4 regions of the Staphylococcus caprae genome follow, and region 2 is predicted to be linked to each of the others. Evidence: riboswitches for the same ligand, from Rfam matches in the RefSeq annotation. Region 2 holds a riboswitch; each other region holds the start of a gene.
What was found. Region 2 has a riboswitch for thiamine pyrophosphate ahead of JMUB898_RS09295 (ECF transporter S component). Riboswitches for the same ligand answer to the same signal wherever they lie in the genome.
Positions count from the first base shown of each region.

Region 1: linked by a shared signal. The riboswitch ahead of tenA (thiaminase II) and the one ahead of JMUB898_RS09295 (ECF transporter S component) in region 2 are both predicted to bind thiamine pyrophosphate.
Region 3: linked by a shared signal. The riboswitch ahead of JMUB898_RS12250 (ABC transporter substrate-binding protein) and the one ahead of JMUB898_RS09295 (ECF transporter S component) in region 2 are both predicted to bind thiamine pyrophosphate.
Region 4: linked by a shared signal. The riboswitch ahead of JMUB898_RS11460 (3-oxoacyl-ACP reductase) and the one ahead of JMUB898_RS09295 (ECF transporter S component) in region 2 are both predicted to bind thiamine pyrophosphate.

Region 1 covers NZ_AP018587.1:904,445-912,497, reverse strand. The annotation lists gene JMUB898_RS04300 (HD domain-containing protein) at 1-157, shown strand, start outside; gene yidC (membrane protein insertase YidC) at 224-1,093, opposite strand; gene thiE (thiamine phosphate synthase) at 1,182-1,820, opposite strand; gene thiM (hydroxyethylthiazole kinase) at 1,821-2,615, opposite strand; gene thiD (bifunctional hydroxymethylpyrimidine kinase/phosphomethylpyrimidine kinase) at 2,608-3,429, opposite strand; gene tenA (thiaminase II) at 3,422-4,111, opposite strand; TPP riboswitch at 4,188-4,286, opposite strand; gene JMUB898_RS04270 (transglycosylase family protein) at 4,410-5,132, opposite strand; gene JMUB898_RS04265 (single-stranded DNA-binding protein) at 5,524-5,919, opposite strand; gene JMUB898_RS04260 (YwpF-like family protein) at 6,112-6,555, shown strand; gene fabZ (3-hydroxyacyl-ACP dehydratase FabZ) at 6,612-7,049, opposite strand; gene murA (UDP-N-acetylglucosamine 1-carboxyvinyltransferase) at 7,091-8,053, opposite strand, start outside.
Region 2 covers NZ_AP018587.1:1,931,058-1,939,110, reverse strand. The annotation lists gene purH (bifunctional phosphoribosylaminoimidazolecarboxamide formyltransferase/IMP cyclohydrolase) at 1-1,159, shown strand, start outside; gene purD (phosphoribosylamine--glycine ligase) at 1,187-2,425, shown strand; gene JMUB898_RS09305 (energy-coupling factor transporter transmembrane component T family protein) at 2,603-3,409, opposite strand; gene JMUB898_RS09300 (ABC transporter ATP-binding protein) at 3,402-4,805, opposite strand; gene JMUB898_RS09295 (ECF transporter S component) at 4,819-5,394, opposite strand; TPP riboswitch at 5,482-5,588, opposite strand; gene graF (glycopeptide resistance-associated protein GraF) at 5,935-6,069, opposite strand; gene auxA (lipoteichoic acid stability factor AuxA) at 6,225-7,520, shown strand; gene JMUB898_RS09280 (class I SAM-dependent rRNA methyltransferase) at 7,687-8,053, shown strand, end outside.
Region 3 covers NZ_AP018587.1:2,531,216-2,539,268, forward strand. The annotation lists gene JMUB898_RS12240 (hypothetical protein) at 1-363, shown strand, start outside; gene JMUB898_RS12245 (L-cystine transporter) at 628-2,016, shown strand; TPP riboswitch at 2,295-2,396, shown strand; gene JMUB898_RS12250 (ABC transporter substrate-binding protein) at 2,451-3,362, shown strand; gene nfsA (oxygen-insensitive NADPH nitroreductase) at 3,464-4,219, opposite strand; gene JMUB898_RS12260 (2-keto-4-pentenoate hydratase) at 4,364-5,143, shown strand; gene ahpC (alkyl hydroperoxide reductase subunit C) at 5,592-6,161, shown strand; gene ahpF (alkyl hydroperoxide reductase subunit F) at 6,176-7,699, shown strand; gene JMUB898_RS12275 (NDxxF motif lipoprotein) at 7,983-8,053, shown strand, end outside.
Region 4 covers NZ_AP018587.1:2,363,587-2,371,639, forward strand. The annotation lists gene JMUB898_RS11430 (glycosyltransferase family 4 protein) at 1-1,353, shown strand, start outside; gene JMUB898_RS11435 (NADPH-dependent FMN reductase) at 1,588-2,154, opposite strand; gene JMUB898_RS11440 (Cof-type HAD-IIB family hydrolase) at 2,171-3,046, opposite strand; gene tadA (tRNA adenosine(34) deaminase TadA) at 3,391-3,897, opposite strand; gene JMUB898_RS11450 (deoxynucleoside kinase) at 3,964-4,581, shown strand; gene JMUB898_RS11455 (deoxynucleoside kinase) at 4,574-5,239, shown strand; TPP riboswitch at 5,316-5,415, shown strand; gene JMUB898_RS11460 (3-oxoacyl-ACP reductase) at 5,522-6,274, shown strand; gene JMUB898_RS11465 (LLM class flavin-dependent oxidoreductase) at 6,332-7,633, shown strand; gene JMUB898_RS11470 (HAD family hydrolase) at 7,757-8,053, opposite strand, start outside.

The DNA.
Region 1 (8,053 bases), 1.0 Mb from region 2:
ATATGATGCTTCAGCTATTAAACATTTTTACGAAAAATTATTAAAACTTAAAGATTTAATGCATACATCTACTGGAATGCAACTTGCAGAAGAACGTCATACATTTATGATTCAATTCTTAAAACAATTTTTAAATGAATGGAATTTCAAAGAGTGATTTGGACTATCATTTTCAAAACTAAAAAACCAGCAAATCCTATCGCGATTTGCTGGTTTTTATACTTTATTTTTTATTATTTTTAGAGACTACTTGCGTATTTTTACCTTTCTTTTTAGAAGGGTTATGTTCTTTTTCATATTGTTCAATGAAAGGTTGAACTTCTTTTTTAGCAAGTTTAGAGTAATACACGTTTGCAAAGTGCGTTTGTATTACTAAGAATAAGGCACTGACTGACCAATATAAGCCAAGTGCTGATGATGCTTGTAATGAAATCCAAATAATCATGATTGGAGAAACAATCATCATCATGTATCCCATTTGACGTTGTTCTTGAGGCATTGTTTTACTTGAAACATATGCTTGAATAAAGTAAAGAACACCGGCAATAATTGTAATCCAAATATCTGGTTTAGTTAAATTAAACCATAAGAAATGAGGATGTGCAGAAAGACCACTCACAAGTTTATCTTTCAATACGAAGTATAATCCCATAATGATTGGCATTTGAATCAACATAGGTAAACAACCTAGCATGCTCTTCATAGGGTTCATATCATATTTTTTATAAACTTCCATTAATTCTTGGTTTGCGGCCATTTTTTCTTCTTGTGTACGTGCACGTTTAACCTTTTCTTGAATGCCATCAACTTCAGGTTTAGCGACTTTCATTTTTTCACGCATCATGTGACTATTTTTATAGTTTGATAACATGAATGGTAACAAGATTAAACGAATTACTAGAACTAAGATAATAATTGCTAGTCCATAGTCATTATTAAATACATCATTTCCTAACCATTGTAAGAGATGTTTCATTGGTTGAACGAATGTATTAAAGAAGAATCCGTCCTGCTTTTCAGGTTTGGAGTAGTCACACCCAGCTAGAAAAACCATTATCCCTAAAAACAAAGGTAGTAACGCTTTTTTCTTCATTTTTCCACCTCTATTGTAATATTCACATAGGATTCATTTTATCATACTCGTACTGTAGTAGAAAACAAAAAGTGGAAATTTAACTAGATTATTTAAAGTAACTCAGAAAATGCTTAACAGTCTTGTCAATATTATCACTTCTAGAAATAGCAGAAATCACTGAAATACCATCTGCATCAGCTTCAGCTATCGAAGCAACATTTGATTCATTAATGCCTCCGATAGCTACAATAGGAAAGTCATCCAGATATTCTCTCAGTTTTTTAATCATTGATGGCCCTACAGGTTCGCTAGCGTCATCTTTAGAAGGCGTCGCATACATAGGCCCCACACCAATATAATTAACTTGAGATAGATCTGAATGTTGGTACTCATCTAGGTTACCAATACTTAATCCAATGATTTTATTTTCAAATTCTGCGGCAAATGCTTTTACCGCTTCATCGTCTTGTCCCACATGAATACCATCGGCATCAATCTCCTTAGCTAACGCCACATCGTCGTTAACAATAAATGGGACTTGGTATGTTTGGCAAAGTGATTTTAATTTTAAGGCTAGTTGCTTTTTATCCTCGCCTTTTAGAGCAGTAGGGCCTTTTTCTCGAAACTGATACAAAGTGATGCCAGCTTGTAATGCCTCTTCTAACACTTGTTCAATTGTTCTACCTTCAGGTATATCTTGTGTACCACAAATAAAATATACTTGTAATTGTTTTGGATTAAACATTTATGACTGAACCTCTTCTTTATTTACATATTTTTCAAATGTTGCATAATCTAAATTGTATAATTGATCCAATAGCTCAGGTAAGAATGAACCTGGTCCACGTACATGCTTTTCATTTTCAGCAAGTTCTGCTGCGATATTATAAATACTTACCGCTTCAATTAAAGCCTCTATAGATGGTTGCGTATTTCTAAATAAGAAACTAGCGACAACACCACCTAATAGACAGCCCGCCCCAGTAATATTAGCTAATAGAGGTGAGCCATTAGAAAGCTTCACTATCTGTTGATCTTGAACGATGACGTCTTCTTTACCAGTAATGACAACTGCCGCATTCAAACTCTCAGATGCCTTCTTAGCAATATCAATTGGATCAAGCGAATTATCGCTGTCTGTGCCTTTCATAGTCGTTTGCGAATCTATCAGTGTTAAAATTTCAGACGCGTTACCTTTAATCACCGTGACATCTATTTGTTCCAAGAATCGCTTACAAAATTGCTTACGATATGTAGATGCACCTACTGCAACTGGGTCAAAGACAATAGGTGTGCCTTGATCATTAGCAATTTTACCAATACTCATAATATCTTCTTCATTTTCATGAGTAAGCGTTCCAATATTAATTACGAGTGCACTTGCAACTTGATAGAATTCCTCTGCCTCTTCAGGTGCTTCACTCATCGCAGGACTTGCGCCTAAACTAAGTAATCCGTTCGCCGTGAAGTTTTTAACCACATCATTCGTATAACATACGATAAGTGGATTTTCGGAACGTAAACGCTCTAAATTATTCATCATCCAAACCTACTTTCTTTAAAAATGCAAAGTGATTAACAGGACCTCTTCCTTTACCAATTTCTGGTGTGTGCTCAATACTCATGGAAATAAATGCTTTAGCTTTTTTCACTGCTTCGTAAATTGAGCGACCTTTAGCAAGTTCTGCTGTTATTACTGCTGAAAATGTGCACCCTGTTCCGTGCGTGTGTTTCGTATCGAAACGTTTATTTTCAAACGTATACACATCGTCTTTAGTAAATAAGAAGTCTTTCGCATTATTTAAGTCTGCAGAGTGTCCACCTTTAATCACGACACCTTTACTACCAATTTCATTAATAAAAATGTCGCCAGCTTTACGTATGCTTTCTTCATTATCAATCTTTAAACCAGTGATTTCTTCAGCTTCAGGGATATTAGGTGTTACCACATCTGCTAAAGGTAAAAGCGTAGATTGTAAATGTGATTTTGTGTCATCATCCATCAACGAATCTCCACTTTTAGCTAACATCACAGGGTCTATAACATATGGAATGTCAGAATATCTTTCCAAATAAGTTTGAATAAGTTCCATTGTTTCCTTGGTCGCAATCATTCCTGTTTTAATTGCATGAGGTAACTCATCATCAAATACGCTTTCTAATTGTTCTTTCACCCAGCTTGTTTCGAGATTGTGAATATGTTGGACGCCTAGTGTGTTTTGAGCGACGATACTTGTAATCGCTGCCATTCCGTACACACCACATGAATGAAATGATTTTAAATCAGCCATAACACCCGCGCCACCTGTAGGATCTGTTCCTGCGATGGTTAATGCAATTTTAGGTTTATTCATGTTTTTCTCCTCCGAAATTCCATTTTTCATCAATATAAGCCATATTAAAGAAGTTACGTTCATGAATGGTACTTTGTAAGAAATTTTCTTTAATTTCTTCTTTTTGTGCTTTTGTGCATTCTTCTGTTAAACGATCCATTAATTGGTCGAATACTTCTACAAGTGGATCCATTTCAGTACTGTAGAAATCGAACCATTTTGCTGTAATTGAGTCTCTATTGAGGGCTGGATCTTTGATTGCACGTTTTGCTACCACTGCATATACGTATGGACAAGGCGCCATCGCTGCTATTGTATATGCTGCATTTTCATGTGCGTAAGCATTGTAGTACATGTGTTTTATATAATGGTCTCCACTAGGTGGCCAAACCTTTTCTTTAACAATTTCATTGTAAGGTTCATTGATATAGTCTGCTAATACTTCATGTGCTTCAACTTCACCTTCTAGCATAAATTCTATTTGCTCTACTAAAAATTTAACATCCTCCATTGTAGGCACTTTAGGTACAAGTAAAGCGTAAAGATTACTAAATTCCTTCAAATAAGACGCATCTGCTCTTAAGTATTGACGGACTGCCTGTTTAGATAGTGTTCCTGCGAGTAAATCTTGAATAAAACCATCATTATAAATATCTTCAATAATTGGTTGTGCTGCTTCCCTTAATTCTTTTGAAAATGTCATTCGTATGCCTCCTTGGATAATAAAAAAACTACTTTCCAACAATGAAAAGTAGCATGATCAAGGCAAAAAGATGCTTATTTGATTATGACTACTTTCCTACGTTGGTACTAACCAAATCAGGTTATAAGGGTCTGAATCACTTCATCTCAGCCAAACGGCTCCCCTAGTAGTTATATTGATGTATTTCATCTATCACATTATCAAACGAATACCTGTAAATCAATCAAATGGGCTGTAAAACATGAAAAAACCACCTTCTCATTGAGAGAAGATGGTTAATTGGACTCATAAACTTAAATTATGCAGTTACCCATTGGTTAGCGCCTGCAGTGTTGTATAATTTAACTGCTGCAGCATCTTGTACGCTTTCTGGAGCGTTAGCTGGTGATTGACCTTTATATTGACTTGGAGCTACTGAATCCCAAGTTGATTGTAAGAATTGATATTTACCAGCTGCGCCTGAAGATGGGTTGATTGCATGAATGTCGCCACCTGATTCACGTTGAGCAATTTGTTGTAAATGAGAATTTACATTTACTGATGAACCACTTGATGCTTTACTACTTGAAGTGTTGTTAGATGGTGCACTGTAAGAAGTAGTTGCTTTAGCTTGTGGTTGTTGAGTTTGCTCTGTTTGTGGAGCAGCTGTTTGCTCAGGTTGAGCTTGGTTAGATTGTTGTTGTGCACTTACTTGTTCAGCTGAAGTTTGGTTATTTGAAGCTGAAGCTTGTTCGCTTACATCTTGTTGTGGAGTTGCTTGACCAGTTTGTGCATAGTTCCAGCTCCAGTTATTACCGTCTGATTCGAAGTGGTAAGTGAAGCCGTTATAATCGAATGTTACGTTATAAGCACCTTCTTGGATAGGGCTTTCGTTTAATGATTGATCATTTGATTGTGCTTTTTGTGCTAATTCTGCTTTATCTACGTTAGTAGCTTCGCTTGCATGAGCGTCATGACCAGCGTTACCTGCTACTACGCCTAATCCTACTGCTAATGATGATGCAATTAATGTTTTTTTCATTATTAAAAATCCTCCTAAAAGTGATTTGTTTTCTTAACTAATTTACAAATACCACTCTAACATCTGAAAATACGGTGTAGGTTACAGTGAAATAAAAAAAACCGTTACTTTTTTACACTCGAATTACACTAAAAATTAATTATAAATAGAATTAAAATTCTATTCAAAACTGTCATGACAGTTTTGAATTTGTTTCGATTGCAAAATGTATCTGTAATATAAATGAAATCTGTCAGATAATTGTATGTATGTTGTGGCTAAAAATAAGGATTTATAAAAGCGACCTATTCTTTAATATTGGCCGATTAAAGTAGGTCGCTTGAGTATAATTGAAAGAAAAGGATAATTTAAGTTTTATTAAAATAAGATGGAGTTTAGGGGGAGTTAATTATTATATATTGATAGTTTCAAATTCGTCTGAGTGATAAGTGTCTTCGTCAAATTGATTTTGAGAGATAATTTCGTTACTTTTTGTTTTGGGAGACATGAATTTAATCGTTTCTACATATAGTTCGGTTACAAAATGTGTTTGCCCTTCTTTTTCATATTTTCTTGAACGCATTTGTCCAGTTATCCCTACTAAAGTAGCTTGACTGGTATATTTTTCAATATTCGTAGCTGTTTTACCAAATGCCTTACACAGTAAATAGTCGCTCGAAACTTCATTATTTTCGTCTTTGTAATTTCTTTCTGTTGCTACACAAAACGTTGCAACTCTACTATCCTCCTTTTCATATATTTGGGCATCTTTAGTTAACCTACCAACAATTACTATTTTATTTAACATGTGTCACCTCCTTCTTGTAATACATCTTAATTGAGAAGGGATCATTTGGTCAAAGTGACAAATATCCCTAAAACGTTAGCTATTTGTAGTATATTTTTGATATATTTAAAGAAAATAATGATTAAATAAGTACAACACTGCTTGTAATTTAATTTATTGTATATTTTTAAAAAACAAATGGGATGTGAAATAATGAAGACATTTAAGGCAGTACGATTTCAGATTGTAAATGAAAATGGTGGCGTTTCAGAATATGAAATCGAGGATGGCGTTATTATAAATAAAGAAGGAAGTGGCACAGGCTGGCTACTTGAAATCGTTATTTCAAATGAACACTATGAAACATTTCAAACTTATATGAAAGACCAAAAGTTATTAGATATTAGAGTAGTTATAACAAGACCGGCTAATGATCCTGCACTCTTTGATGCCACTGTCAAAAACGTTGCGAAATTTAAGAAAACAATGTCAGTTGTATTTGAATGTCATATTTATACTTTAAGACAGGTGTACGCAGAAAGCCTATTAGAAGAGTTAGTTGACGAAGGATTAACAGGAGAAGAACTTAAAAAAACCTTTAACCGAATGATGCAATCTAAACCAAAATTAAAAGATGAAAAATTTGAAAGAAATTAAATTACGGGTTCCTATCGCAAAATAATAGGAACCCGTTTCGTTATATATTGAATTAATTATGCATCTTGAATAGCAAATGTAAGTTCACAACTACATGCTAATTGACCATCCACTGTAGCTTTGGCAGTACCTTTACCAATAGGACCTTTAATCTTAGTAATTTCTACTTCTAACATTAATGTGTCACCAGGTGTGACTTGCTTCTTAAAGCGACATTTGTCTATTCCAGCGAATAGTGCGATCTTACCTTTATTCTCTTCATTATTTAACATTGCTACAGCACCAGTTTGAGCTAATGCTTCAGTAATTAGTACTCCTGGCATTACTGCATAATCAGGAAAATGCCCTTGGAAAAATGGTTCGTTACCAGAAACTTGTTTTAACCCTACACATCTCTTACCTTCTTCGTATTCAACTACTCTATCAATCAATAAGAATGGCTGTCTATGTGGGATAATTTGTTTAATTTGATTATAGTCAAAAATTGTTTCCATTATGTTAAACCTCCGAAACTTGAAACTTTGTTGTATTCATTTTAATCATTGACACGTTGGATATCTGCACCAAGATCTTTTAATTTACCATGTAAATTGACATAGCCTCTGTCTAGATGTTTAAGTTCAGTCACTTGTGTCGTACCATCTGCTACTAAGCCAGCTAAGATTAACGCTGCTGCAGCTCTTAAATCAGTTGCTTTAACTTGTGCCCCTTGTAATTGACTTTTACCTTCAATTTTGGCACTTCTTCCTTCAACATTAATATTTGCATTCATTCTTCTAAATTCAGCTACATGCATGAATCTATTTTCGAAGACTGTTTCAGTAATAACTTTATGGCCATTTGCAGTTAGTAATAAAGCCATCATTTGTGATTGCATATCTGTAGGGAACCCTGGATGAGGTAGTGTTTTAACGTCAACAGGATTTAAATCACCTTCTGCAGAAACACGAATGCCATCTTCTTTATAATCTAAATTGACGCCCATTTCTTCTAATTTATAAACTAGGCTCGCCATATGTTCTTTAATCGCACCACGTACAAAGATGTCTCCTCTTGTAATGGCACCTGCAATTAAAAGTGTACCTGCTTCAATTCTGTCAGGAATGATTGAATGTTCGACACCATGTAACTTTTCAACACCATGAATCGTAATGGTATCTGTTCCTGCGCCTGTAATTTTACCGCCCATTTCATTAATGTAGTTAGCTAAATCGACAATTTCAGGTTCTTTAGCTGCATTCTCTATAATGGACTTTCCAGATGCTAATGACGCTGCCATAATAATATTCTGAGTAGCACCTACACTTGGGAAATCTAAATGAATTTGTGTACCTTTTAATCCGTTTTTGGCGTTTGCATAGATATTACCATTTTCTAAGTGAATCTCAGCACCTAGTGCTTCGAACCCTTTAATATGTTGTTCAATCGGTCTACTTCCAATTGCGCATCCTCCTGGTAGTGCTACAATTGCATGACCAAGTCTTGCTAACAATGGTCC
Region 2 (8,053 bases):
TGTGGAAAACCCTGATGTTACTGAAGAAGATGCAATAGAAAACATTGATATCGGTGGACCAACAATGTTGCGTGCAGCTGCGAAAAACTTCAAACATGTGACGACAATTGTACATCCATCTGATTACAACGAAGTAATTGATAGAATTAAGAATGATCAATTAGATGAAACATTTAGAAAAAATTTAATGGTTAAAGTATTTGAACATACAAATCAATATGATCAAGCGATTGTGAGTTTCTTTAAAGGGGATAAAGAAACACTAAGATATGGAGAGAATCCACAACAATCAGCATATTTTGTAAGAACTTCAGATAGTAAACATACCATTGCTGGAGCGAAGCAATTACATGGTAAACAACTAAGCTTCAATAACATTAAAGATGCGGATGCGGCGCTTAGTTTAGTGAAGAAATTTGATGAACCTACTGCAGTGGCTGTCAAACATATGAACCCTTGTGGTGTAGGTGTTGGTCAAACAATTGAAGAAGCATTTAAACACGCATATGATGCGGATAATCAGTCAATATTTGGTGGAATTATTGCGTTGAATCGTACAGTTGATACTAAACTCGCAGAGACGCTTCATTCAATCTTTTTAGAAGTGGTTATCGCGCCTAAATTTACTGAAGAAGCACTTGAAATTTTAACTCAAAAGAAAAATATTCGCTTATTAGAAATTGATATGACAATTGATAATGCTGAACAAGAATTTGTTTCAGTATCTGGTGGTTATTTAGTACAAGATAAAGATAATAAAGATATTTCTCGTGAAGAAATGACTGTTGCAACTGATGTACAACCGACTGAAGCACAATGGGATGCGATGCTATTAGGTTGGAAAGTTGTAAGCTCTGTGAAGAGTAATGCAGTTATTTTAAGTAATCATAAACAAACGGTGGGTATCGGTGCTGGACAAATGAATCGCGTCGGTTCAGCTAAAATTGCTATTGAAAGAGCCATTGAAATTAATGATAATGTAGCACTTGTTTCTGACGGATTCTTCCCAATGGGAGACACGGTAGAATATGCTGCTGAACATGGTATTAAAGCAATTATTCAACCTGGTGGTTCTATTAAAGATCAAGATTCAATTGATATGGCTAATAAGTACGGTATCACGATGGTAATGACTGGTATGCGTCACTTTAAACACTAAGTTTCACTTATAGAAAGGGGTCAACTGATGAAAGTATTAATTATAGGAGCTGGCGGTCGTGAACATGCACTCGCTTCAAAGATTCATCAATCTGCTATTGTAGATAAGGTCTATGCCATTCCTGGAAATGAAGCAATGGTGAACGTTGCGGAAATTCATAACGAGATTGCAGAATCTGATCAACAAGCTATAGTTCATTTCGCTAAACAAACTCATATTGATTGGGTCGTTATCGGTCCTGAACAACCTTTAATCGATGGTTTAGCAGATTTACTTAGAAATGAAGGAATTAAAGTTTTCGGTCCAGGTCAAGCGGCTGCACAAATAGAAGGTTCTAAACTCTTTGCCAAACAGTTAATGGAAAAGTATGATATTCCTACTGCAGACTATAAAGAAGTATCGAATCGTAAAGATGCACTAGCTTATGTAGAAACGTGTGAGTTACCCGTTGTCATCAAAAAAGACGGCTTAGCAGCTGGTAAGGGTGTAATCATTGCTCATACTAAAGATGAAGCAATTGATGGGGTTAAAGCGGTTTATCCTGAAGAACAAGGCCAAGTTGTGTTTGAAAGCTTCTTAGAGGGTGAGGAATTCTCTCTCATGACTTTCGTGAATGGAGATTATGCAGTGCCATTTGATTGTATTGCACAAGACCACAAGCGTGCGTATGACAATGACGAAGGTCCTAACACTGGTGGTATGGGTGCGTATTGCCCAGTTCCGCACATTAATGATGAAGTACTTCAACAAACGAATGCGCGTATCGCTCAGCCTATCGCACGTGCGATGTCACAAGAAGGTTATCACTTTTTTGGTCTACTCTATATCGGAGCCATTTTAACTAAAGAAGGACCTAAAGTGATAGAGTTTAATGCTCGATTTGGTGATCCAGAAGCACAAGTGTTATTAACGCGTATGGAAAGTGATTTAATGCAACATATTGTAGATTTAGACGAACGTCAGCCTATTGACTTTAAGTGGAAAGATGAAGCGGTAGTAGGTGTAATGTTAGCGTCTAAAGGTTATCCAGGTGCCTATGACAAAGGTCATGAAGTAAGTGGATTCGACTTAGACTCACGTTATTTTGTGAGTGGTTTAAAGAAAGACGGTGATCATTACGTCAACTCTGGTGGACGTGTGATTTTAGCTATCGGTGAAGGTATAACAGTTAAGGATGCGCAAACCGCTGCTTATGACAATGCCAAAAAAATAAAAAGCGACAATCTTTTCTATCGTAGTGATATTGGAGATAAAGCGATTAAATAAAGAATGAAGATTGACTCAAAAATAATAGCTCTAAGATGCATTTCGTTGAAGAAACATCTTAGAGCTATTGTTATATCATTTACTACTTGTATGAGTATGAAGCAACGAGCTTCGTTTATTGATAAAAGCAGATTATCTCACTTCAAAAGGAATATTCTATTTGAAGGATACGTTTGTTTATCCTAATTTTCCAAAACGAACATCATGAATACCAGTTAATGGTACATAACTAGATAATAAGAATGATAATCCAATAATGACTAATAGACAGAGTATAAATACTAAATCTTTATATGAAAAAGGTGTCTGATAATAATACGTTCTTGGTCCATCTTTGAATCCTTTAGATTCCATTGCGACTGAAAGTTGATGTGCACGTCTAATATTTTGACTTAATAATGGGATAACTAAATGATTTAAACGTTTGATGCCTTTATAATTTGAAGCATCAATCATTTGATATCGCATTTTTAATGAACGACGCAATTGAATCAGTGAACTAATGATTAATGGAACCATTCTAATTGCTGCCATAAAGGCATATGCGATTTTTGGTTTTACTTTCAAATGTTGCATTAAACTGTAGAAAATCATGACGATTTGAGAGGTTAATGCTATGAGAATACCAAACATTGAAACAGTAATCGTTCTTAGAGATAAATGTAAACCTCTTACAATACTTTCTTCACTGATTTGAATGATGCCGAATTTCACTAACATATGTTCACCATCACCATATAAAATCATAAATAATGAAGAAAGAAGGGCGAATAAGGCGGTTACTAATATAAAGATACCTGTAATTTTAAATTCAGTGCCGTTAAATAGAAGTAAGAAAATAAACATCAGTATAACGATATAAATCATAAAATCAAAATTATGAATAAATATAATAAAGAAAAAAAGTGCAACTCCTAATATTAATTTAGTAATTATATTTACATCATCTACGAAGGTGTGGTGTTTTTTCCATCTTTCAAACATTGCGTTCACCTTCAATCTCTATAAGTTTACCATCTTCTACATGTAATCGACGCGTTGGGTAACGATGTATGATCTCTGGATCATGTGTCACCATTATAATTGTTTGACCTTGTTTCACCCGTTCTTGGAAAAGTTTGATAAGCTGAAATGTATTATGACTATCCAGTCCAAATGTAGGCTCATCTAATAATACGATATCTGCTTTAGAACTTAGGGCGGTAGCAACACTTAGACGTCGTTTTTGTCCAGTTGATATTTCAAAAGGATGTTGGTTTTGAACCTTATCCAAATGAAGTAACTCGAGTAATTGCATCGTTTCTTGTTTAGCATTTTCAGAATCTAAATGGTTGTAATGGATATGAACCTCATCATATACAGAATTAGTAATAAATTGTAACTCTGGGTTCTGATATACAAGATACATATGTTGTGCTGCGTGTTTAATCTTCTTCAATTCTTTATTGTCGTAAGTCATTAGACCTTTATATTTGATTAATTGTAGCATGGATTCTAATAATGAAGTTTTACCTGCACCATTTTTGCCGGTAATAGTTAACCATTCTCCGGCGCCAAATTTAAATTCATCAACGGAAAATAATGTTTTCTTACCACGAATGATTGCGCCATGTTCAAATTTAAATAACGCTTTATTAGACATAGGAGCAAGTGGCACAGGGCGAGGGGCATTATCCCAAGCTTTTGGGTGCCAAACGCCATATTCAGTTAATAAATGTTCATAGTGATTAAGAATATGGTCAGGGGTATCATCTGCAATAATTTGTCCTTCATAATTCATTAGAAGAACGCGATCCACATGTTGCCAGATATGTTTAACTTTATGTTCAACAATTAATACCGTTTGATTGTCCCATAACTCAATTAATTTCTTCCATAAATCTTCAGTCGCTTTGACATCTAACATAGCAGTGGGTTCGTCTAGAAATAATGTTTCAGCTTTTTGCAATATCGTTTCTACAATGGCTAATTTTTGCTTCATACCACCACTTAAATGATTAATATAAGTTTGATCGGTCACTTTTAAATCAACTGATTCAAGCGCGTGTTTAATTTCCTTGTCCATCTCACTGCGAGGGACTTGTCTGTTTTCAAGAACGAAAGCCAGTTCTTCATACACTTTTGGCATACAGAATTGTGTATCAGGATCTTGAAAAATAACACCACTTTGGCGGTCAATTTCTAATTCATCATATTTCATAGGAAGCTCAATCAAATTAGGAACAATGCCGCTAAGTACATTAAGCAACGTGCTTTTACCCGATCCAGATGGACCGAGTAAAAGCACTTTTTCTTTATCATTAATTTTAATATTTAAGTTATCAAATATTTTTCTATCCCCGTTTGGATATTTCAAACGTAAGTTTTTTACTTTTAACAATTAAAAAATCCCCTTATAGGTTGTCGTAGTCATTTTGAGAAGCTGGTCTAAAGAGTTTGGTTACTCCCGTCTTATCGAGTGCTTTAACAATCCAATAAGAAATTAATCCTGTAATCACAATACCACTAATTGCTCGGAACAGAATAAATAGGAATAAGTTCCATCCAGCAACTTCATTTAAATAACCGTAGAAGTAATCGACAGGGAAAGTTGCGATGGCAGTCACAAAACCTGCAAGCATTGCTACTGCTGCTGAGCGTGACTGATATTTAAAGATTGCAAATACGATTTCACACGCTAAACCTTGAAGTAAAGCGTAAATAATCGTTGGTATATCAAATTTACCCATAACGATTGTTTCCCCAGCGCCAGCTGCTAACTCTGCTAATATAGCTATCCCTGGTTTAGGAATAATGAGGTAACACACAACAGCTGCCATAAACCATACGCCGTATGTAAGCTGTTCTAGATGAATACCTGCAACTTGAACAATGTTGTAGAAGAACCACCATAAGTTATAAATGATAGCAAAGACTACAGAAATCAATACTGTTACAAGTATTTCTGATAGTTTTAAACCTTTTGACATTACTTTTCCTCCTAAAAAAACGCACAACCCTCCCTAGGAAAGTTGTGCGTCAGAAAATATATCTAAATGTTTCAAGTTCATTAGATTCTATAGTTAACAACACTTTCCTACGCTAGTATCTAGCTAGATCAGGTTCAAAGGGTTTGAGGATAAACCTCATCTCAGTATAAATACATACACCCCTAGTGCGTTCGTATATTTAATTTAACTTTAATGTATGATTTTTCTAAAGTATTGTCAAGATAGTTTTGTCATTTAAAATATAGTTTAAATATTTTTTAGAATAAAATGAATTGAATCAATAAAAGCGTATAGGTATAGAAATATCATTTAGCAAAATGAATTGCGTTCTTCCATACCCAACTTGCGTTGTTTGCAAAATATTCTTGAAAAAGAAATTCTCCATGTTGAGGCCCACGGGCAAGGAGGGCTATGATAGAAGGAACTTACTATAAGCGCATTCCGACTCAAGCCTGTACGTTTACATGAAAGAGGCTGAGATATGAAATGATATCCCAGCCTCGTAATGATATATTGTTATTAGTCTAACGTATCTTGAACATCTTTTTTGGTTTGTTCTGTATCATTAGATTTTTCTTCGTTTTGTTCTTTTAGCTTTTCTTCTGCTTCTTTTGCTTTTTCAGCTGATTTCTTTTCAAATTCTTCTTTTCCCATAATAATTTCCACCCCTTATATAGGAATTATTGTTTACACATTACATTTACCCCGTTATCCTATTAATAAACCTTTGTAGGTCTCTAGACGTATTTATGGTTAATTTAAAGACAATTAGAAAATCTTCATATATAATAACGTTTGAGGTGAACAGTATGTCTTTTCTTAAGAAACACACCGAGATCATATTTAGCTATATTATCGGTATCGTTTCACTTTTCACAGGTCTCATCATTCTCATAAATCTACCATTAATTAAGCAGTTTAATGGTGATAAAAAAGTTAATACACATGTACATAATGTATGGGAATTTCTTAATGCATTCTTCAGTGAAATTATTAAAGTGATGAGTAGGTTTATAGGTAGTTTCCCAATTATAAGTGCCATTATCATTATTTTATTTGGTATCTTAGTCATGTTATTAGGTCATACTTTATTTAGAACAATTAAATATGACTATGACATTTCTATTTTCTTTTTAGTTGTTGGTATTTTGTATTTCATCATTACATTATTATTAATGACTCAAGTATATGGTTTCTTCGCAATTGTATTTATCATACCGTTCATCGTACATATTGGTTACATTGTTTATAAAGACGAATTAAACAAACATAATCATAAAAATCATTTTATGTGGATTATTGTAACGTATGGTATCAGTTATTTAATTACGCAAATAGCTTTATATGGACGTATTGATTCTAACGAAATTGAATCCATCGATATTTTAAGTGTGAATGCCTTCTTCATTATTATGTGGTTGTTAGGACAAATGTCTATTTGGAATTTCTTATTCTTAAGACGTTCATTACCATTAACGAAAGAAGAACTCGGTGAGGAAGAACCAGAACTTTCTAGAACGAATAAAGGAAATGTATCTAATCAAACTAAAGTTCATTTTAAACAACTACAAGATAAGACAACAGAATATGCACGCAAGACGAGAAGAAGTGTAGATTTAGATAAAATTAGAGCTAAAAGAGATAAATTCAAAGAAAAAGTTAAAAATATTGTCGATATTCAAGAGGATGATATTCCTAATTGGATGAGAAAGCCAAAATGGATTAAACCTATGTATGTTCAGTTGTTATGTGGCGTAGTTATTTTATTCTTTACTTTCTTAGAATTTAATAACCGCAACTCACTGTTCTTATCAGGAGAGTGGGAGTTATCACAAACACAATACGTTGTAGAATGGGTAACGCTTATTTTATTACTCTTCATAGTCATCATCTATATTGCTACGACTTTAACTTACTATCTAAGAGGTAAATTTTATTATTTACAACTCTTTATGGGTAGTATATTGTTCTTTAAATTCTTAACTGAATTTATCAACATCATGATTCACGGTTTATTACTATCAATCTTTATTACGCCTATTTTATTACTCATGTTAATTGCGATTATTGTCGCTTATTCATTACAATTACGTGAGAAGCCGTAAGTGAATGATTGATTAAAGCCATTGTTATTGATATTTCAATGACAGTGGCTTTTTTACGTATTATTAGATTCTATTATTTGTTAAAATGATTTTTGAAATTGAACTTACGATTTTTTGAAAATAAAAGATAGAAACTGAAATAAATAGAAAGAGAGGTTTAATGATGATGAAGATTGCTACTTTAAATAAAGGTAAAGAGACAAAGTATCTCAATCATTATCCGCTAATAGATGAAGATGATATTTATGCGCACGACCATTTAAAAGAAGGAGATTTAGTCAAAATTGTAACTGCGCAACAGCAATATATTGCTACGGGTTATGTAGGACGCCAACACAAAGGGTTAGGTTGGGTATTAAGTTACGATGAGAACGAAGTTATCGACACTAACTTTTTCATTAAGTTATTCGAAAAGGCATTAGAGGAAAGAGAATATTATTTTAATATCGAAGGTACCAATGCATTTAGACTTTTTAATGCTGAAGGAGATGGTGTAGGGGGACTCACTATCGACAATTACGATGGGCATTTAT
Region 3 (8,053 bases), 600 kb from region 2:
AAACAAGCGAATGAAATTGCGAAGACAAATCATAAATCAAATGAATCAACACAATCGCTAAATAATAACAAATCAAGCGAAAGTAACTCAAACTCTCAGAGTGAACAAGAAAGTACTTCAGAAGCACCTAGCACTTCTGATTCAGATTCTCATTCCGAAAGTGCAGTAGCATCAACTAGCGAAACTACTTCAACTTCACAATCAAGTAGCCTTTCAACTCGTACATCGGAAATATCAAACTCAACTTCTAATGATTCAACTTCTAACTCAGACATGACAACAACAGAAGATCATTCTCAATCATCAAACAATCAACCTAAAGAAGAGAAAAAAGGGTTCTTCGCTCGTTTATTTAACTTATAATCAAGAAACAAACTTCTCAACACTTAATTGAGTATGTGTAAAATGCAACTACTCATTTAAGTGTTTTTTTATTTCTATTTTCCCTCCCTATATTTCATATACCCACGTGTACAAGCATGCCTTCCATTAATTTTACCGAGATAATATTTTGTTATTTCATTTCATAAAATCACTATAACTATCTTGAATTTGTTATTTTCTAGTAATATCCTTATTACATATGTCGGAATACTATATTTTATACAACAAAGGAGCGTTTACGATATGGAGGCACTTTTCACTATGATTAACGTAGTAGTGTTAATTATTTTCATTATTATGTTAAACATAATGGCTAGGAAGCATATTTCATTCCCTAAACGTGTATTTAGCGCTTTAGGTATTGGAATCGTTTTGGGAATAGCTTTACATCTTATCTTCGGAGCAGAATCAAAAGTATTAAAACAAACTTCAGATTGGTTTAGCATTATTGGGGACGGTTATGTTGCTTTATTACAAATGATTGTCATGCCACTTATTTTTGTATCTATTGTAGCAGCATTTAGTAAAATCCAAATTGGGGATAAATTTGCGAAAATCGGTACCTTTATTTTTATGTTTTTAATTGGAACCGTAGCGATTGCAGCCATTGTCGGCATTATCTATGCATTGATTTTCGGTCTAGACGCTTCATCGATCGATTTAGGAAGTGCTGAGCATTCACGTGGCTCAGAAATTAGTAAGCAAGCTAAAGATTTAACTGCTAATACATTGCCACAACAAATTCTTGAATTATTACCAAGCAATCCATTCTTAGACTTTACAGGTCAACGTACCACTTCAACTATCGCTGTTGTGATCTTCGCAACTTTCGTTGGTTTCGCATACTTACGTGTAGCGCGCAAACAGCCTGAACACGGTAATTTATTAAAACGTGGTATTGAAGCTGTATATGACATTGTAATGGCTATCGTCACTTTCGTTTTACGTTTAACGCCTTATGGCATCTTAGCAATTATGGCTTCTACACTTGCCACAAGTGACTTTGGAGCGATTTGGACTTTAGGAAAATTCCTACTCGCTTCTTATGCAGCATTAATAACGATGTATGTGATTCACTTAATCATTTTAAGTGTATTAGGTATTAATCCAGTTAGATATGTTAAGAAAACGTTAGAAGTATTGATCTTTGCATTCACTTCTCGTTCAAGCGCAGGAGCCCTACCTTTAAATATTCAAACTCAAACGCAACGTTTAGGTGTTCCAGAAGGTATTGCTAACTTCTCTGCAACATTTGGATTATCAATTGGACAAAACGGTTGCGCTGGAATCTACCCAGCTATGCTAGCAATCATGGTCGCGCCTGTCGCACATGTCCATATCGATTTCCAATTCATCATTACACTGATTGCTGTAGTGATTATTAGTTCATTTGGTGTCGCAGGTGTAGGTGGCGGTGCAACATTTGCATCAATTTTAGTATTATCTACATTAAACTTACCTGTCGCACTTGCAGGTGTACTTATTTCTATCGAACCTTTAATTGATATGGGACGTACCGCATTAAATGTGAATGATTCAATTTTAGCCGGAACAGGTACTGCACGCTTAACTAAAAATTGGGATAAAGACACATTTGAATCTAACCATTACGGAGAATTATCATCTAGTTAATTTTTATTAAAATGAATTTTAAACGAATAAGTATATGGTTCCATTATCTATCATATGCCTCACAAGCTTCTTATTTAAGGAGTTTGTGGCGTTTTTATTTAACTTTAGAAATAAGATTGAGTTATCAACTACTATACAACTGTCTTTGTCCAGAAAATCAACGATTCAAATACTTCATTATAAATTAATACTCTATTTAAACTGTTACGCTCTTCTTCGATTAATTCATCATTTATATACGCGTTTTTATAACTATGCTATGTTAGAAGTTAGGTATAACAAATCACTAGGGGTGCATGTTGCATGCTGAGAGAAAGGTACCCTTTCAACCCTTGAACCTGTTGGTTAGTACCAGCGTAGGAAAGTGAAATATATTTTTTATTTCTTTCAAATTCACTTTTTTACGAAAATTTGTTTGTTGGAGGAATTTTTTTATGGAAAAATTAGTAGTCGGTTTAGAATGGTTCTTAAATCCTGATCATTTGCCTTTAATTTTAGGAATGGAAAAAGGTTGGTTTAGCGAGCAAAACTTAGAAATTGAAATGATTGAACCTGAACAACATTTTGATGCTTTAGAAGAAATTGAAAATGGTTCAATGGATATCGCGATTACTGAGCCTATCCATCTTGTTGAATATAAAGCGATGAATGAAAATGTAGTTGGCTTCGCTCGATATCTACATACAAATGGCGGTGTGATGTACAACAAAGACAAAGGTATTCAATCACCTAAAGACTTAATTGGCAAACGTCTTCAATATCCGGGTGCTCCTGGATCAGGAGGTATAGCAATTGCTAAAACTATGATTGAAGCTGATGGAGGCATGTATAATGTAGGAGATATCGTCCCTATAAACAATAGCTTTTATCATACTGATGCATTGTTAAATGACAAGGCAGATGCAGCTACACTCATTTTTGAGAATTTCGAAATACTTGAAGCGAGAAATGCAGGATTGAATGTAGATTATTTTGCTTTAAAAGATTACAATGTCCCAGACTTTTGTCAATTAATTTTTATTACTACACCTGATAAGTTAGAAACAGACAACCAGAAACTCAAAAAGTTTATTAAGGTCATTCAAAAAGCTATACAATATATCAACAATAATTTAGAAGATGCCATCAATATATATGCAGATTACACCCAAACAGATATTAATAATAAATTAAATAAAGACACCATTGAAGCAACAGCTAAATGTTTTACTAATGATTTGTCTATGAGTTCAGACTTCTATAATGACTTACAATTATGGTTACAAAGTACAGGTAAAATCAAGCATACGATAGATGCAGAAAAATATTTTACAAACCAATTGTTATTCAGTAGATATACCAAATAATAGGAATAAGCTACAGAAAATAAGTTAAAAATCCTAAAATTATAGCCTATAAATGAATTCGGGTTTGAAAGTTCATTTATAGGCTTTTTTCCAATTATGAATTATTTTTTGATGAATCCAGCTTTATGCAATTGGTCTAACATATCAGGTCGTGTTTTACTACTTAAGAATTGCTCAATTTGTTCGGACCATGTTTCAGTACGCTCCCCATTTGTACGTTCCTTATAATAGTCACTTACAATTTGATCATACGCTTCTAATTCACGACGTTGTTTATCATTACTTGCGTCGTAGCTATTTTTATGGAAAATGTGTTCAAACGGTAATCTTGGTTTCGGCGCACCATTCTCATCCTCAGCAGGTTCACCTACTGCCATACCAAATAGAGGGAAGGTATAATCAGGTAAGTCTAAAATTTCACGTACACGCGCCACATCATTACGTAGAGAACCTAAATAAACGATGCCATATCCCATATCTTCAGCAGCTACAGCCATGTTTTCAGAAACAAGTGCGACATCTATAGAGCCGACTAGCAAGCCTTCTGCTGATGAAAAAGAAATACTCATATCTGATTCAGCGTTTTCATTTACAAGACTATGACGATAATAATCTAAAACAAATACAAATAAGTACCCATTATCTACAACATACGGTTGACCAGAAACTTCTTTTAAATCTTCTTTGATTTTAGGATCATCAATACCAATGATTGAATACGTTTGAAGATAACTTGACGTTGATGCTGATTGACCAGCTTCCACTATCTTCTTCACTGCGTCATCGCTAAGCGGACTTTCTTTGAACTTTCTTACTGAATGATGCTTTCGCATTAAATCGTAAACATAATCTGACACAAAATTCACTCCTAATAAAATATATCTTCATCGTTGGATACCATTTTATACCCTAAATATGAAACTTTTAAATCTATTTGCACACACTTCGTTTAAAAGTTATCATAATAGTAGTAATTTTCAGATATTTTAAGGAGAGATATCATGACACAACCCAACAAAAATATTTCTAACGCCCTTTTTAAAGCATATAGAAGTAGAAGACCTATCGATTTCGTTAGCGAATCTTATCAAATTAGTGAAGAAGAAGCATATCTAAACCAAGATGATTTACTCGAACAATTAAAATTTAAAGACAATACCTACGTTGCTGGCTATAAGGTGAGTATGACGAGTAAGACAACACAAGCTATCGCCAATACAAATGAACCAGCATATGGAACAATTTTATCTAATAATATTTTAAAAAATGGTGACTCAGTATCACTTTCTTCATTATTTTCTCCATTATTAGAACCAGAAATTATGTTTATAGTGAAGGAAGACTTACCTTATGATGCTGATTTGCAAACCATTGTTTTAAATACTCAAATTGCTGCTGGTATTGAAATCCCAGATGCTAGATATAAGAATTGGTTCCCGAATTTCACGTTGGGCGATTTAATTTCTGACAACACTGCGACTGGTATGATTGTTGTAGGCGAAAGCGTAACCCCTCTTGATATAGATGCATTCGCAAATGTGGATTTAAATTTATACAAAGATAATGAATTAATTGCTACAGGATCTTCATCAGAAGTGTTAGGGAACCCTGTTCATGCAGTGCATTGGCTTATCAAAAAGTTACACTCACATGGTAAACAATTGAAAAAAGGGCAAATGATATCTTCCGGCACATTTATCTCACCACTTAAATTAGAATTTGGAACTTATCGAGCAGAATATAGTGGTATTGGTACGGTTGAGTTCACAGTTAGTAAATAATCAACAAAATAAACAGAGATTAATTCAGAATGAGTGATACGACTCTGGATTAATCTCTGTTTTATTTATATAAACGGTCGTAAAAGAAAATTTATAGCTCAGATGTTATCATTAAGATATAGATGTAATAAAATTACACTCTATTATCAATAAAACATGTTTAGTTGAGAATGATATGTGCTATTTACAATATGAAAGGTCAAAATAAAAACTCAATATACCAGGTAATTTACCATTTCTATTTGAGATACGCTTAATATTGAATAACTTTCTTTTGACGCTATTCAAAGCTACTCTAATTTCATTTTCTCAATTAAAAAGTTTCTAAAGTTGACTATTTAAAGTCGAGATGTGATAATACTTAACAAGAGATTAGAATTATTATAAACAAACAATTATTGTTATGTAATTCTAGCTTATACTTAAAAATTTCAGGAGGTATTTACCTATGTCTTTAATTAACAAAGAAATCTTACCATTCACAGCGCAAGCTTATGATCCAAAAAATGATGAGTTTAAAGAAGTTTCACAAGAAGATTTTAAAGGTTCATGGAGCGTCGTATGCTTCTATCCTGCTGACTTCTCTTTCGTATGTCCTACAGAATTAGAAGATTTACAAAATCAATACGAAAAATTACAAGAGTTAGGTGTTAACGTATTCTCAGTATCAACTGATACTCACTTCGTACACAAAGCTTGGCACGATCATTCAGATGCAATCAGTAAAATTCAATATAAAATGATTGGCGACCCATCTCAAACAATCACTCGTAACTTCGATGTATTAGATGAAGAAGCTGGTTTAGCTCAACGTGGTACATTCATCATCGACCCAGATGGTGTAGTTCAAGCAGCTGAAATCAACGCTGACGGTATCGGTCGTGACGCTAGTACATTAGTAAACAAAATCAAAGCAGCTCAATACGTACGTCAACATCCAGGTGAAGTTTGCCCAGCAAAATGGGAAGAAGGTTCTGAATCATTACAACCTGGTTTAGACTTAGTAGGTAAAATCTAAGGAGGCATTAAAACATGCTTAATGCTGATTTAAAGCAACAATTACAACAACTATTAGAGCTAATGGAAGGCGACGTTGAATTCGTCGCTAGCCTTGGCTCAGATGATAAATCAAAAGAACTTAAAGAGTTACTAGATGAAATTGCTGGAATGTCAGCTCGCATCACGGTAACTGAAAAGGATTTAAAACGTACACCAAGTTTCTCAGTAAACCGCCCAGGTGAAGAAACTGGCATCACGTTTGCAGGTATTCCTTTAGGTCACGAATTCAACTCTCTTGTATTAGCAATTTTACAAGTAAGTGGTCGTGCCCCTAAAGAAAAACAATCTGTTATTGACCAAATCAAAGGCCTCGAAGGTCCCTTCCATTTCGAAACTTTCGTTAGTTTAACTTGCCAAAAATGCCCTGACGTTGTTCAAGCATTAAACTTAATGAGTGTTATTAACCCTAATATTACTCATACAATGATTGATGGCGCAGTATTCCGCGAAGAATCTGAAGACATTATGGCAGTTCCAGCTGTCTTTTTAGATGGACAAGAATTTGGTAATGGTCGTATGACTATTCAAGATATCTTAACGAAATTAGGAAGCACACAAGATGCTTCTGAATTTAATGATAAAGACCCTTATGATGTACTCATCGTAGGCGGTGGCCCAGCAAGTGGTAGTGCTGCCATTTACACTGCTCGTAAAGGTTTAAGAACAGGCATCGTTGCTGATAGAATTGGTGGCCAAGTGAATGATACAGCTGGCATTGAAAACTTCATTACTGTTAAAGAAACAACAGGTTCAGAGTTCTCATCTAATCTTGCTGATCATATTTCACAATATGACATTGATACAATGACTGGTATTCGTGCCACTAATATCGAAAAGACAGACTCAGCAATCAAAGTCACTTTAGAGAATGATGCTGTATTAGAAAGTAAGACTGTGATTATCTCTACAGGTGCAAGTTGGCGTAAACTTAATATTCCTGGAGAAGATCGCCTTATCAATAAAGGTGTAGCATTCTGCCCTCACTGTGACGGCCCTCTATTTGAAAACAAAGACGTAGCAGTTATCGGTGGCGGTAACTCTGGTGTCGAAGCAGCTATTGATTTAGCTGGTATTGTTAAGCACGTAACATTATTTGAATATTCTTCTGAATTAAAAGCAGATAATGTTTTACAAGATCGTTTACGTTCATTGGAAAACGTCGACATCAAAACGAATGCTAGAACTACAGAGGTTATCGGCGAAGACCACGTAACTGGTATTAGTTATGAGGATTTAAATACTGGCGAAACACAAGTAGTCAACCTTGATGGAATCTTTGTTCAAATCGGCTTAGTCCCAAATACTGCATGGTTACAAGATGCAGTTGAGTTAAATGGACGTGGCGAAGTCGTTATCGATCGTGATAACGCTACAAGCCTTCCTGGTGTATTCGCAGCAGGAGACGTAACAGACCAGAAAAACAAACAAATCATCATTTCAATGGGCGCTGGCGCTAACGCAGCGTTGAACGCATTTGATTATATTATTAGAAATTAAGTTTTAAATATATACCTATCATAATATCTTCACATGGACAGAGTCTTAATCACTTAAGACTCTGTTTTTTTATACATTTATCACTCTTGGTGGTAGATACTAAAAAACGATATGCCAAAAGGTTTGTTATAAAGCACAGCCACAAAGTAGCCATATCTCACGTTCAAATGTAGTTCTAAAACGTTCAAATATTTTTTCATAAATGATATTCTATTACGTGTGTAATAACAATAAAATGTATATACTTAATATGAGTGATGTAAAAAAGGAGTTTCTCAATTCTATGAAAAAGAGAGTAATTGTGAGTTTATTATTAGCACTTTCATTAACACTTGCAGCCTGTTCCAATAATAG
Region 4 (8,053 bases), 430 kb from region 2:
GATACGGCTTCAAATTATATAACTAATGAAGATTATATTAATATGTATGATTATTTCCAAGAATCAACAAATGTGATGTCTATATTTAGTAAAAATTGGTTACATTATTGGGAAGAAGAATGTGGCTATACTGTTAGAGATGTGCACCAAGCGAACGATGTGCGGGTGTATGATGGTGAAAACTTTATTATGTACGCTCATTTTAGTGATGACACACTACGAAAAATTGATTATATCAACTATTTTGATACATCTCGTAGAAAAATTAAACGAGAACTCTATGATACGCGCGGATTTTTAAGTTGTACAAGAATTTTATCAACAGATCAAAAAATACAATCAGAGTTTTATTATTCTCCAAGTGGCGAAGTAAAAATTGAAAAGTACTTTGATATTGATTCAAATGAACCTAATGTAGCAAAGAAAATACTATTGAATTACTGTGAAAGAGTCTTATTTTTCAACAATGACAAAGAATTAGGTGCATTTTTCATAGAAAAATTATATCAAAATGGCGATGTATTCTTTAGTGATAGAAATTTAATTACATCACATGTTTTCAATTCAGTATCAAACACTATTCCTGTAGTCGCTGTTTTACATAGTACGCATGTCAAAGATATCAGCGATTTAGAACACTCTCGTATTAAAAATGTGTATAAAGGTGTGTTCGATCATTTAGAGCGTTATCGTGCAATCGTTGTTTCGACACAACAACAAAAAGAAGATGTGAGCCATAGAATTCGTGATGTGATTCCTGTTTATGCGATTCCTGTAGGCTTTTCAGAGGAGGCAACTGAGTCTAACTTCGGTTATCAGAATCAAAAATTAATATCAGTGGCGAGATATTCTCCTGAAAAACAATTAGAACAACAGGTTCGACTTGTAAATAAATTAAAAGAAGAATTCCCTCATATTGAATTACATTTATATGGATTTGGTGCTGAAGAAAGAAAACTAAAAGATTTAATTCAAGAATATCATTTAAATAATCATGTATTCCTAAGAGGTTTTATTAATGATTTGACTGACGAGTTCAAGACAGCATATGTAAGTTTAGTAACAAGTAATATGGAAGGTTTTTCATTAGCGTTATTAGAATCGCAATCACATGGTGTACCTACGATTAGCTATGATATTAAATATGGACCAAGCGAATTAATTATCAATGATTATAACGGATTACTCGTTAATTTTAATGATGAGAATCAGCTATATGAAAAGGTTAGAAATTTACTTTTAAATCCTGAATTACAAAAAATGTATTCCAAAAACAGTATTGAAACGTCACAAAATTATAGTAAAAACGCCATTATAAAAAGATGGGAACAGCTATTAAGTTTATTTAACTAGTTGTATTGGACAGGCGGCTAAGGCATTATTTATTGTCTTAGCCTTTTTTAACATATGGGCAGTAGAGGGCTAAATTATATTTCTATTCCATCCTTTTTTTAGAGGGATAATATCGGGTGATTTATGTTACAAAAAACACTGCCAACAAAAGCCAAAGCTTTGTCGACAGTGTATGAGGGATCTCTAGGAAATGACGATTGTAATAAATAGAGGATCCGTTCGCTATGATACTCTTTATTTCAAATGTTCATATGGACTATTATTTACAAATGAGACGATTTGGTCTACGAATAATTTTGCACGTAATTGGAATTCATTATCCTCTAAATATAATGTACCATCGTCCAATTTAGCATAATCTGAATCATGTGTAGCGATTTGCGTTGGAACGGCAATACCTAATAAACTACGTACAATCACTCTTAAATGAGATAAAGGCTCTGAGCTTACTATGCCTCCACTATTTCCAATTAGACCCACGGGTTTCATTTTAAAGTAATCCATATTGAGATGGTCGAGTGCATTTTTAAGAATTCCAGAATACGAACCATGATAATTAGGCGTTCCTAGAATGAAGAAATCAGCATTCATGGCCTTTTCTTGAAGATCTTTCACATTCTTTTTAATCTCATCAACCGCTTGAGTTGTACCTGAAAAGTCTAATTGATGAATAGGCGTTTCAGCTAAATCGAATATTTCAACATCCACCCCGTGTTCGTCTAATTGACCTGTAAGGTATTTAGCTAACGCGTTCGTATGTGAACCTACTCTAGCACTACCTACTATAATTAATCCTTTCATTATTTACACCTCTTGTTTATGATAATTGATTTTCATCTTTTAAAAATTTCATAATTGCTTTACCGACGCCACTATTTTCATTTGAATCAGTGATATACTTAGCCACAGCTTTCACTTCTGGTGCAGCATTATCCATGGCTACAGGATAACCCACTCTTTCTAGCATCGAAATATCATTTAAGTTATCTCCGAGTGCCATGACATTCTCTAAGTCAATACCAAGTTGTTTAGCAATGGTCGCTAAGGCAATCCCTTTTTGCGCATCTGAATGCGTAATTTCTAAATTACCTCTTGAAGAAGAAGAAACGGCAAGATTAGGTGATTTGGCTAGTTCTTGACCTACAAGGTCAATTTTTCCTAAATCAGAATCGAACGCTAAAATTTTCATAATCAATTCGCCAGGGATCTCTTCAATTTTGTCATAGTTATCTACAATTTTTAAAGTTCCATTATCGATACGTTTTTGAATACTATTTTTAATTTTTTCAACATCTGCTTTTTGACCGGCACGTTCAGCGATATCAATATATATTTCTAAATCTCTTTGAGGAGCTTCTGTATAAATTCCTCTATTTGTATAGACTTGATAATAAATGTCTTCCTTCTTCAACGTAGTTGTAATCTTATTCACTAAGGAATGATTGAGATGAGATGTGCTCATGATATTGAACGTTTCGTCGCGAACTTCCGCTCCGTTCAGGCAGATATATGGTACTTTCAAATCTGTTTCAGCAACGGGCGTATTCGCTTCGTAAAAGGCACGTCCTGTTGCGATAACGACTGTAATACCGTGTTCTTGCGCAAATTTAATAGCTGCTTGATTTTCTGGAGTAATTTCATGTGCTGCATTAAGTAGCGTTCCATCCATATCTGTTGCAATTAACTTTATCATTCATTGACCTCGTTTCTTCCTGTTTGAAGGTAATATTTATGTTTTATTTTTTGAAAAGGCGAACGTGAATAGTCACCTCAAACTGCAGAAAAACTTTTAAAGATTAGGCTGGGGTATTAATACTTCGTATTGCTTTAGCTCCCTTGCCGCGGGCATGGCTTGAGCCTGTAGTCTCAAGACTCATGCTATTCCTGCAGGCGTGTCGCTATCAATACTTCGTTTATTTAGATTATAAATTTGAATCCCAGCCTTATCTTACTACTGTTCGAGTATTCACTCTTCTTCATGCATAACTAATTGATTTACTAGTTTATCTAAAAGCTTGTCACCTTTAATTTACACAGTTATTCTAACAAATTTGTGTCATTTTGTATCTTGGCTTGTTTGAGGGATCTCTTTTGTTGGCGTATGTTTTTGAAAAATTCACGTAGCAGTGTGCTGCATTCATTTTCCAAAATACCAGACTCAACTATCGCTCTGTGATTAAATTGCGGCTGTGCTAATAAGTTCATTAAACTCCCTGTACAGCCACCTTTAGGATCAATAGCACCGTAAACGACGCGTGGAATACGACTCATCACAATTGCACCTGCACACATCACACACGGTTCCAAAGTGACGTACAACGTGCAATCTTCTAAACGCCAACTCCCAATCACTTCTGACGCTCTTTCGATAGCAATGTGTTCAGCGTGAGCCGTGGGTTGTTGTAATGTTTCCCTCAAATTATGAGCGCGAGCAATAACGTGATTATCTTTCACGATGACAGCGCCAATTGGAACTTCCCCTAGTTCTTGAGCCTTTCTTGCTTCTTTAATTGCTAAACGCATGTAATCATTATCAGTTCTCATATGTGTTGCAATACCTCACTTATGGTACAATACTCAATGTCTATTTTAACATTTGGAGAAGTGAATATGAATAAACCATTTATTGCAATTGAAGGACCTATAGGTGTAGGTAAATCCTCACTTGCACACAAGCTCAGTCAGACGCTTAACTATTATGAAGAACGAGAAATTGTTGACGAAAATCCATTTCTCTCAGATTTTTATGACGATATTGAAAAATGGAGTTTCCAAACTGAAATGTTCTTTCTGTGTAATAGATATAAACAAATTAGAGATCTTGAAGCGTTAGATCAAGGTGTTGTAAGTGATTACCACATACATAAGAATAAAATTTTTGCGAGCAATACGTTAGATGAGAAAGAATTTGATAAATTCAGCCGTATTTATGATATTTTAACTGAGGATCTTGAAATGCCTAATATGATTATCTTTTTAGATGCAGATTTAGATATTTTGAAATCTAGAATAGCCAAACGTAATCGTGACTTCGAACATACGATTGAAGATGATTATTTATTAACATTGAAAAAAGATTATAAAGCATATTATGAATCTTTAAAAAAGGAAGGCGCAAACGTGATCCTTATTGATACAACCGAGAAAGATTTTGTGGAAAATGATAACGATTATAAAGAAATTTTAGAATTAATAAAACCCATGATTGGAGATAGCAAAGATGAATAATTTTGGCATTCCTCAAAATGCAGTGATTACGATTGCAGGTACTGTAGGTGTAGGTAAATCTACATTAACGCAAGCACTTGCTGACAAATTAAATTTTAAAACTTCTTTTGAAAATGTTGATCATAATCCTTACTTAGATAAGTTTTATCACGACTTCGAACGTTGGAGTTTTCACCTACAAATATACTTTTTAGCGGAACGTTTCAAGGAACAAAAACGTATGTTTGAATATGGTGGCGGGTTTGTGCAAGACCGCTCTATCTATGAAGATGTTGATATCTTTGCGAAAATGCACGAAGAACAAGGTACAATGAGTCAGGAAGATTACCATACATACGCAGAATTATTTAATGCTATGGTAATGACACCTTATTTTCCAAAACCAGATGTACTGATTTATTTAGAATGTGATTATGACGAGGTCATTGACCGTATTAAGCAACGTGGTCGTGACATGGAAATCAATACAGATCCAGAATATTGGAAGAAGTTATTTAAACGTTATGAAGATTGGATTAACAATTTCAATGCGTGTCCTGTCGTGCGCGTCAATATCAATGAGTATGATATTCATGAAGATTTCGATTCATTAGACCCAATTATTGAGAAAATTGCACACATCATACAGACACATCGAAATGTAGATACAAGATCGTAAAACGACTTGAAACATAGCTCACATCCTATGTTTGACAACCATATAAATTAAATATACGTTAATATTACAAGTTAATTATTTGCACTAGGGGTGTTTTTTAACTGAGATGGAGACAATCCAAACCCTTTGAACCTGAACTAGTTCGAACTAGCGTAGGAAAGTGTGGACATCAATCTTACCATTAAACTGTTTAAATATTTAATCACTAAGATGCACAACTTTTCTTACGGAAGGGTTGTGCATTTTTTTACCTAATTACAATTATTTTATTGGAGGATTATTATGTCAAAAACAGCAATCGTTACAGGAAGCAGTCGTGGTCTAGGCGCTAAAATCGCTCAAACATTAATTGAGAAAGGTTATAATGTCGTCGTCAATTACAAGCAGAGTAAAGAAAAAGCCGAAGCGTTAATTGAACATATAAGTGATGAAAAAGCCATCGCAATTCAAGCAGATGTGACGTGTCGTGATGAAGTTAACCAAATGATTGAAACAGCTACAGCACACTTTGGAAAGATCGATATTGTGATTAATAATGCGTTAGTTAACTTTAAATTTGATCCTAATCAACAAAAAAGTTTCAAAGATTTAACATGGGATGATTACCAACAACAACTGGACGGCACTTTAAAAGCTGCATTCAATGTCACTCAAAGTGTCATCCCGCAATTTATCAACCAGCAAGGTGGCAGAATTATAAATATCGGCACAAATTTATATCAAAACCCTGTAGTTCCTTATCATGAATATACTACTGCAAAGGCTGGCTTGATAGGATTCACACGTAACATTGCAGCAGAGTTAGGACAATATGGGATTACTGCAAATGTCGTTTCTGGAGGATTATTAAAAACAACAAACGCAAGTGCAGTCACGACACCTGAAGTGTTCGATTTAATTGCTCAAACTACACCTTTAAAAAAGGTAACTACACCACAAGATGTAGCAAATATGGTGGTCTATTTGGCATCAGATGAAGCTCGTGGCATCACTGGTCAAAATATTACAGTTGATGGCGGATTAACAATGAATTAATGTCTCAATTTTTCAAGTCATTCTTTATTAAAATAGAGAGACAAAGAGGTGTCATAATTGGAAGAATCACGTGAACTTAACATAGGTGTTTTACTTTATGGATGTGGACATCATCAAGCAGCATGGCAAATGGATGATTCGTTTATAGAACAAATCGGAGACATATCGTACTATCAGCATCTGGCTCAAATTGCTGAAAGAGGAAATTTTGATGTTGTATTTTTTGCAGATAATCAAGCTTTTAATGCAAGTGACGATACAACGTTGCCTGCGTTTTGGTTTGATCCTATCATTAATTTAACCGCAATTGCTCAAGTGACCTCTCATGTTGGTTTGGTACCCACAATCTCTAGCACCTTTTCAAATCCATTTACAGCAGCACGACAATTACTCAGTCTAGATCATATAACTCAAGGTCGAGTGGGATGGAACTTAGTCACATCTATGACCGATGCAGAAGCTCAAAATCACAGTCTTAAAAAGTTACCAGAAAGATCTGAACGTTATAAAAAAGCGGATGAATTTGCGTCAGTCATGAACCAATTATTTACATCATGGTCAACTTCATCTTTCGTTCCTAACAGACAGGACGATAAAATACTAGAATCTAGCGATATTCAACCTTTCAATCATAAAGGTGACAACTTTCAAGTGCGTGGGCCATTAACAACGCCACAAAGTCCTCAAGGAAAACCAGTATCTATGCAGGCCGGTGCCTCTAAAGAAGGTGTCGCACTAGCCGCAAAATATGCTGATGTTGTTTATTCTGTCTCTTGGAATATTGAACAAGCACGTGCTTACCGTGACAAATTGACTGATGCCATTACTAAAAGTGAAACCCCAAATAGAGCCATCAAAATTTTTCCTGGTTTAGTTACGTATGTGGCAGAGACACACGAGCAAGCAATGGCTAAAAAAGCAGAATTAGATCGTTACCTACCTATTGAAGATGCCTTAAAGCAATTGAGCTTTTTCGTTCAACAAGATTGTTCAAATTGGGAACTGGATCAACCTGTGCCAGACTTACCACCTGTTGAAGCGTTTAAAGGTCCCGTTGGCCGTTATGAAACCGTGCTCGCCATTATTGAAGACAAGCAACCTACTGTACGCGAATTACTAGGATATTTGAGTGCGGGAGGTGGCCATCTTACTCTAATAGGTACACCCGAAGAAATTGTAGATACCATGGAGAAATGGATAGATGAAGGTGTCGCTGATGGTTTTAATCTTATGCCACCTTCTTTACCTTATAGTTTAGAAGATTTTGTGGAATTGATTGTACCTGAATTACAAAAACGTGGACGATTCAGAAGTGCTTATCAAGATGAAACTTTCCGTATGCGTTTAGGATTAGAATAAAGCAAAACGTTAAAGCGCAACTAAGATATTTTAAAAAGCGTGGTCTTTTTCTTGAGTCTGTACTGTACCCAAAAGTTGTACTTTGGTTTAGTATAGTGATTCAAGTTCCCACGCTTTTCTATATCAATTTGATTCATTTTTGTACTGGTCTAAAATTTGTTTCACATCTTTAGCACTATCAATAATGACATCCGCTTCATGCAATTCTTCTCTTTTAGCAATCCCAGTGAGTACACCAATGCCTAGACCTAGTTTAGCATTAATTGCCGTTTTCATATCGTTGGCTGTATCACCTATAATCGCCACTTGATTTGGTGAAACATCATATGCATCAAATAAGGGTGCCAACACCTTTGGATTAGGTTTCTCTTCAGCATGTGTTTCTGTAGAGATGATGAGATCGAATAATGATTTCGACTG